3 regions of the Microbulbifer sp. ALW1 genome follow, and region 1 is predicted to be linked to each of the others. Evidence: predicted binding sites of a transcription regulator. Region 1 holds the regulator's gene; each other region holds the start of a gene.
What was found. Region 1 encodes LexA, which represses DNA repair genes until DNA is damaged. Its sites were predicted from a motif close to ACTGTNTNTANANACAGT; they were not measured.
Positions count from the first base shown of each region.

Region 2: the regulator LexA is predicted to act here: its motif matches at 1,174-1,191, upstream of uvrD (DNA helicase II).
Region 3: the regulator LexA is predicted to act here: its motif matches at 757-774, upstream of imuA (translesion DNA synthesis-associated protein ImuA).

Region 1 covers NZ_CP047569.1:3,250,869-3,253,121, forward strand. The annotation lists gene GRX76_RS13515 (TIGR00730 family Rossman fold protein) at 1-515, opposite strand, end outside; gene lexA (transcriptional repressor LexA) at 697-1,305, shown strand; gene GRX76_RS13525 (hypothetical protein) at 1,470-1,727, opposite strand; gene GRX76_RS13530 (DUF6586 family protein) at 1,808-2,253, opposite strand, start outside.
Region 2 covers NZ_CP047569.1:709,330-711,582, forward strand. The annotation lists gene GRX76_RS02835 (DUF4153 domain-containing protein) at 1-50, opposite strand, end outside; gene hexR (transcriptional regulator HexR) at 84-938, opposite strand; gene uvrD (DNA helicase II) at 1,222-2,253, shown strand, end outside.
Region 3 covers NZ_CP047569.1:2,340,801-2,343,053, reverse strand. The annotation lists gene GRX76_RS09680 (NAD(P)/FAD-dependent oxidoreductase) at 1-24, opposite strand, end outside; gene dcd (dCTP deaminase) at 48-617, opposite strand; gene imuA (translesion DNA synthesis-associated protein ImuA) at 813-1,520, shown strand; gene GRX76_RS09665 (DNA polymerase Y family protein) at 1,547-2,253, shown strand, end outside.

The DNA.
Region 1 (2,253 bases):
CAGTCGATTAATCCCGCCCAGTAGCGCTTCCCTACCAGAACAATGGGAAAGCGTCGGACTTTTTGCGTCTGTACCAGCGTCAGCGCCTCAAACAGTTCATCCAGGGTTCCGTACCCGCCGGGCATGGCGATAAAGCCAACGGCATGTTTCACGAACATGAATTTCCGCACAAAGAAGTAGCGAAAGTGCAGACTGATATCGAGATAGGGATTCGGCGTCTGCTCAAATGGCAATTCAATATTCAGGCCGATTGAGGCACCAGCCTGGGTAAATGCACCGCGATTGCAGGCCTCCATAATCCCGGGGCCGCCGCCGGTAATAACCGGCACCCCTTCACTGGCAAGCAACTCGCCCAGGCGCACACCTTCCTGATACTCCACCGCATCTTCACGGAATCTTGCACTGCCGAAAACCGTCACCGCGCCCTTCAATGTAATCAGGCGCTCGATACCATCGACGAGTTCCGATTGAATTCGCAGCACGCGCCACGCTTCTGGCATTTTTGCGTCCAGCATATGCCTTCTCCTTATTGCCCGACTCCCCTCCTGGGGAACTGGATGCCCATACAACCTGAAAGCCGACAGGTACCCCAAGTCTAGCAGCTAGCCCACACACTCCCCCGGAAGATTGCGTGCAAGAGAAATCTGTATATAATCCCAGCAACTGTATAAAAATACAGACAACAGGAAAGTGCGCATGACAAACCTTACCGCTCGCCAGGCCCAGGTACTGGAACTGATCAAAACGTATCTGGACGATACCGGATACCCACCCACCAGAGCTGAGATTGCCCAGGAGCTCGGTTTCCGCTCTCCGAATGCGGCAGAGGAACACCTCAAAGCACTGGCGCGTAAAGGCGCAATTGAAATGGTCGCCGGCGCCTCACGCGGTATCCGGATTCCAGACCACCAGAGCGGCTTGCCCATTGTTGGCCGGGTCGCGGCAGGTAATCCGGTACTGGCGGAAGAAAATATTGAAGAGTATTGCGAGATCCCGGCGGAGTTTTTCCACCCACCGGCGGACTATCTGCTGCGGGTACACGGCATGAGCATGAAGAACGCCGGTATTTTTGATGGCGACCTGCTGGCCGTACAACGCACGGACAACATCCGCAATGGCCAGATAGTAGTGGCACGGATTGAAGATGAAGTGACCGTGAAGCGGTTCAAGCGACGCGGCAACCAGGCAACCATCCAGCTGTTGCCGGAGAATGATGACTTCGATGTTATTCAGGTGGATATGCGTGACAAGAATTTCGCCATTGAAGGTTTGGCGGTTGGTGTGATTCGTCAGAATCCCTTTTAAGGCATCGCTTTCGGCACCTTCCAGACATAAAAAAACAGGGCCTCAAGCCCTGTTTTTTTATGCGTCTTTCACGGCCTTTGATACACGATTCGCCCCGTATCTTTCCGTTACAGCCCGTTACAGCGGCCGAAATCACCGACGCTGCGGGGTACGTTCGAGCAAGCTCAGTGTACCGTGTGCTCGGTCACATCCACGTCTTCCTCGAAGGATTCCGGCTCCGCTTCCAGCTCGTTCACATCCTGCACCGCCTCAATTCCCGCCTCCAGCATAGCGCGGGCAATGGCAATCTTGTGCTCACGTAAAAACTCGAGGCTCTCCGCTGAGAAATGAATACGCACCAGCGGGTCTCCCTTGTGACCAGCGCGTCGCAGCGCCACATCACCATTGGACAACTCGATGATTTCGTAGGTCTCAGAAGACATTCACTTCTCCAGTTACAGCATGATTTTCCGCCATTGTAACACAGGGGGAAGTGATTAATCTGCGGCGCCCGCTGAAGGCGCTACCACTCTTCGCCTTGTACCCGCTGCCGCTGCACCAGCTCGGTAAGCCCCCGCAACCAGCGGTTGAGGCACTCGGGGTCCACCGCGACCGGCATATCTTCCAGTTGCCGCACCGGAATCAGTGTTTGTACGCCCGCCCCTCCGTCAGGCCCCTGCCCGGCGCTAGCCGGAAGCTTCCAGAGCCCACTCCAAGCAGCTGCCAGCGGGTAAAACCAGCTATCCGGGTTTTCCGCCAAGCTCACCAGCTCGCCGACGTCCGCACTGAATTTGCCCCGGGCCGTCAGCAGGCTCTGCAGCGCCGCTGCGGATTCCGGCACAACACCAGTGCCCAGACCCAGCTGGTGGGACTGCTCGCCGAGAAAAGCACGATATGCCCGCCACAGTTGCAATAACGCCCCTTCCTGCAAAGCAGCTTGCAGGAAGGGGTTTTCGGTATTGCCCTGCT
Region 2 (2,253 bases), 2.1 Mb from region 1:
GCCTGGTTTTCCGTCTGGGTATTCGGGGTTTCGCCACTGCTTCCGTGCATATCGCGTCCTGTTCCGGGCTTTTCGCGGTGCGTTTAGTGTTTTTCTTCCCGCAGGTTGTATAGGCCCTTCTTCAGCTTCAACAGGTGCTCCTGCAACTGCGGCCCCTTGCGCTGGGCCACGCCGATGGCGAGTACGTCGATCACCACCAGGTGCGCGATACGGGACGACAGCGGCGTGTAGAGCTCGATGTCTTCCTCCACATCCACTTCCAGCGGGATACTGGATTGGCGGGTCATGGGGGAGCCGCTGGGGCCGAGGCCGATGACGGTCGCGCCCTGGGCTTTGGCCATTTCCATGGAGCGCAGCAGCGAGGAGGTACGACCGCTCTGGGAGATGGCGACCACCACATCGCCGGGGGCCATACTCATGGCGGACATGCTCTGCATATGGTGGTCTGAGTGAGCGGCGGTGGCCATCTGCAAGCGGAAGAACTTGTGCTGGGCGTCGGCGGCTACGGCACCGGAGGCGCCAAAACCGAAGAATTCCACCCGCTTGGCGGCGGCAATGGCGGTAACGGCGGCTTCCAGGGCGCGGGAGTCGATTTTGTCGCGCACATTCAGCAGGGTGTCGACGGTGGAGTCGAACACCTTGCGTTTGTATTCGGCGATGGAGTCGGTTTCGGTAACGGCGATCTGCCCGAAACTGGGGCTGGAGGCCAGCTGTTGCGCCAGGTTGAGCTTGAACTCCTGGAACCCGGAGCAACCCACTGCACGGCAGAAACGCACCACGGTCGGTTCACTCACCTGCGCCTCGGTGGCCAGATCCACTATCCGCATATGAATGATTTCGCCGGGGTTGGCGAGGATATATTCAGCGACCTTGCGCTCAGATTTACGCATGGCACTCAGCTGCTCGCTGATCCTTTGCGTGACTTCCGCTGGCTTCACGACACTACCTTAACTCTGGTTCAGGCTGTGCAGTTTAGCGGCATGGCGGGGTGCTGGCGAGCTTTGGCTCAGCTCGATTCTGGCATTGTGGCGGCCCTGCTGCCGGGTAGGCCTTTGTGAGACACGCCGTGAACCCATCCATGGGGGCTCGGCTGCGGCCGTCCTGGCCGCAGACGGTCTCACAAAGGCCTACCCGGCATCAGCGCCTTCGCATTGAATTTCAGTGGGTCAAAACCCTGTTTATATACCCAGTTACTCCAAAACCCCTGATACAATCCGCCCCATGGACGTATCTGAACTTTTAGACCCTCTCAACGATCCCCAGCGCGAGGCAGTAGCCGCGCCCCCGGGCAATCAATTGGTCCTCGCCGGTGCCGGCTCGGGCAAAACCCGAGTGCTGGTGCACCGTATCGCCTGGCTGATGCAGGTGGAGGGGGCATCGCCCTACTCCATCATGGCGGTGACCTTCACCAACAAAGCGGCGCGGGAGATGCGCGGGCGCATCGAGGAGCTGCTGGGGGTGAATACCTTCGGCATGTGGGTGGGCACCTTCCACGGCCTTGCCCACCGCCTGCTGCGTGCTCACTGGCAGGAGGCGAAGCTGCCGCAGAATTTCCAGATTCTCGACAGTGACGACCAGCTGCGCCTGATCAAGCGGGTGCAGAACGAGTTGGGGCTGGACGAGAAAAGCTGGTCGCCGCGGGAGTCCCAATGGTGGATCGGCGGCCAGAAAGACGAGGGCATTCGCCCGCAATACATCCAGCTCACCGGCGACCCCTGGCTGCAGACCATGGTGCGGATTTACAGCGCCTATGAAGAGGCCTGCCAGCGCGCGGGTGTGGTGGACTTCGGCGAACTGCTGCTGCGCGCCCACGAACTGCTGCGGGATAACGACAATATCCTCGCCCATTACCGCCGCCGCTTCCCGTTCATTCTGGTGGACGAGTTCCAGGATACCAACACGATTCAGTACGCCTGGCTGCGCCTGCTGGCTGGCGACCAGTGTGCCATCACGGCGGTGGGTGACGACGACCAGTCCATCTACGGCTGGCGCGGTGCCAAAATCGAGAATATCCAGCACTTCGAAGCGGATCTGAGGGACGTACAGACGGTGCGCCTGGAGCAGAACTACCGCTCCACCAGCACCATCCTGAATGCCGCCAACGCGGTGATCGCGCAGAACGCCGGTCGCCTGGGCAAGGAACTGTGGACCGAAGGGGAAAAAGGCGAGCCTATTTCCCTCTACTCCGCCTACAACGAGCAGGATGAAGCGCGGTTTATTGTCGAACGTATCCGCGACTGGGTGCGCGATGGC
Region 3 (2,253 bases), 910 kb from region 1:
GGCCTGGGCGGGAAAATCTGTCATGGCAAAAGGTCGTCAGATAACAATCAGGTCTTCGGCAAAGTGACGCCACGCTGGCCCTGGTATTTGCCACCGCGATCCTTGTAGGACACATCACAGATTTCGTCGGATTCGAAGAACAGCATCTGCGCCACACCTTCATTAGCGTAGATCTTCGCGGGCAGATTGGTGGTGTTGGAGAATTCCAGGGTCACGTGCCCTTCCCACTCCGGCTCCAGTGGCGTCACATTCACAATGATGCCGCAGCGAGCATAGGTAGACTTGCCCAGACAGATGGTCAGTACCGAGCGCGGAATACGGAAGTACTCTACGGTGCGGGCAAGCGCGAAGGAATTGGGCGGAATGACGCAGTAATCGCCAGTGACGTCCACGAAGCTGTCTTCGTCAAAGGCTTTGGGGTCCACGGTCGCCGAATGCACGTTGGTGAAGATCTTGAACTCACTGGCACAGCGCACATCGTAGCCGTAACTGGAGGTGCCGTAGGAGATCAAGCGGTCGCCTGATTCACCGTGGCGTACCTGGCCCGGCTCGAAGGGCTCAATCATCCCCTCATTCTCAGCCATACGACGAATCCACTTATCGGATTTGATGCTCACCCTGTCCCCTCGCTTGTTCAATTCTGGCGGTCATTAAAGAGGCCGAATCATAGCCGGTTTGCCCTGTGCAAAAAAGTGCCAGTCTATCTGGTACGGGCTTGCCGGCACTGGATGACTACTGTATAAATTGCCAGTAGATACTGTATATGCAACCAGTCAACCCCTTGCAGACCGCCAGTGTGGAGCCAACAGATCGTGAACAGCGCCGAAAACTTCATGCAAAACAAGCAGTTAAGTAATCAGACCGAAAATCAGCCCCTGCAGCGGCTACTGACCCGGCCGGATATCTGGCAACTGGCCAACCGCCAGCAGCAGCGCCGCACCGGAATCAGCAGTGGCTATCGCGGTCTCGATGCACTGCTCGCCAATCATGGCTGGCCCCGCGGCGCCACCACCGAGTTTCTGGTCGATAAAGCAGGAATTGGTGAAATGTCCCTCATCCTGCCCACCCTGGCAGAAATGACCCGCCAGGGACGCATGGTGATACTGGTCAACCCACCTCACATACCCTACGCACCGGCACTGGTACAAGCCGGGGTACAGCTGGAAAAACTGCTGATACTGCACCCCCGTGGCCAGCGGGATCAGCTATGGGCCGCAGAACAGTCCCTGCAATCCGGGGCCTGTGGTGCCCTGGTGAACTGGCAGAACAGCGAGACTCCGGCAGACAAGGACCTGCGTCGCCTGCAGATTGCCGCACGCGAGGGCGACTGCCTGCACTTCCACTTCCGCCCCGGTTCCAGCGCCTTGAGCCCCTCCCCCGCCACCCTGCGCCTGCAACTGAAGAGTGATGGCGAGCAGCTGGCGCTGCATCTGCTCAAGCAATTGAACGGTAAATCCGGCCAGCGCATACACCTGGCCCGTAATCCGAGGCTGGTTCGCCGCGACCAGCCGCTGCACTAATTTCAGGCGCAACGGGAGGACAGCACATGCTCTGGCTCTGTATTCAGTTTCCCCGACTGCCATTGGAAGCCCTCACACGCGCCGGGCGCAAAGATAGCGAGAGCACCCCTCTGGCCGTTACCGATGGCAACCTGATCCTGGAGGCCAACGCCACAGGGCATGCACGCAACGTAGCCTCGGGACTGACGATTGCCACTGCCTGCGCCTATTGCCCCGAACTGGAACTGCTGGAACGCGACCTGGAGCGGGAAACCCAACTGTTGCAACAGCTTGCCCAATGGGGCTACAGCTTTACCCCGGTGGTATCCCCGCGCGGCAGTGCGCACCCCGGCGAGAAAAAAGGCAAAAAGAAAGACCAGGGGGATGACGGCCCCGCCTGCCTGTTTCTGGAGCTGAGTGGCAGCCTCAAGGCCAATGGCGGCCTGGCCCCGCTGTTACAACAACTGCGCAAAGAGCTGCGCAAGATGCGTATTAGCCATGTCATGGGCCTGGGCCATAGCCCCAGCGCCGCACACCTGCTGAGCCAGTTACCTGAGCACCGCCTGTGGCTCGAAGAAACCCAGAGCCCCCCCAGCCCGCAGCAGTGGCGCCAGTGGATCAGCTTCGCTCCCAGCAAACTGCTGGACTGTAATAACAAAGCCATCGCCAAGCTCTACGCCTGCGGTATCAAACGGGTCAGCCAGCTCCTGGCCATCCCCCTGTCGGAAGTGGGCAATCGCTTCGGGCGCAGTTT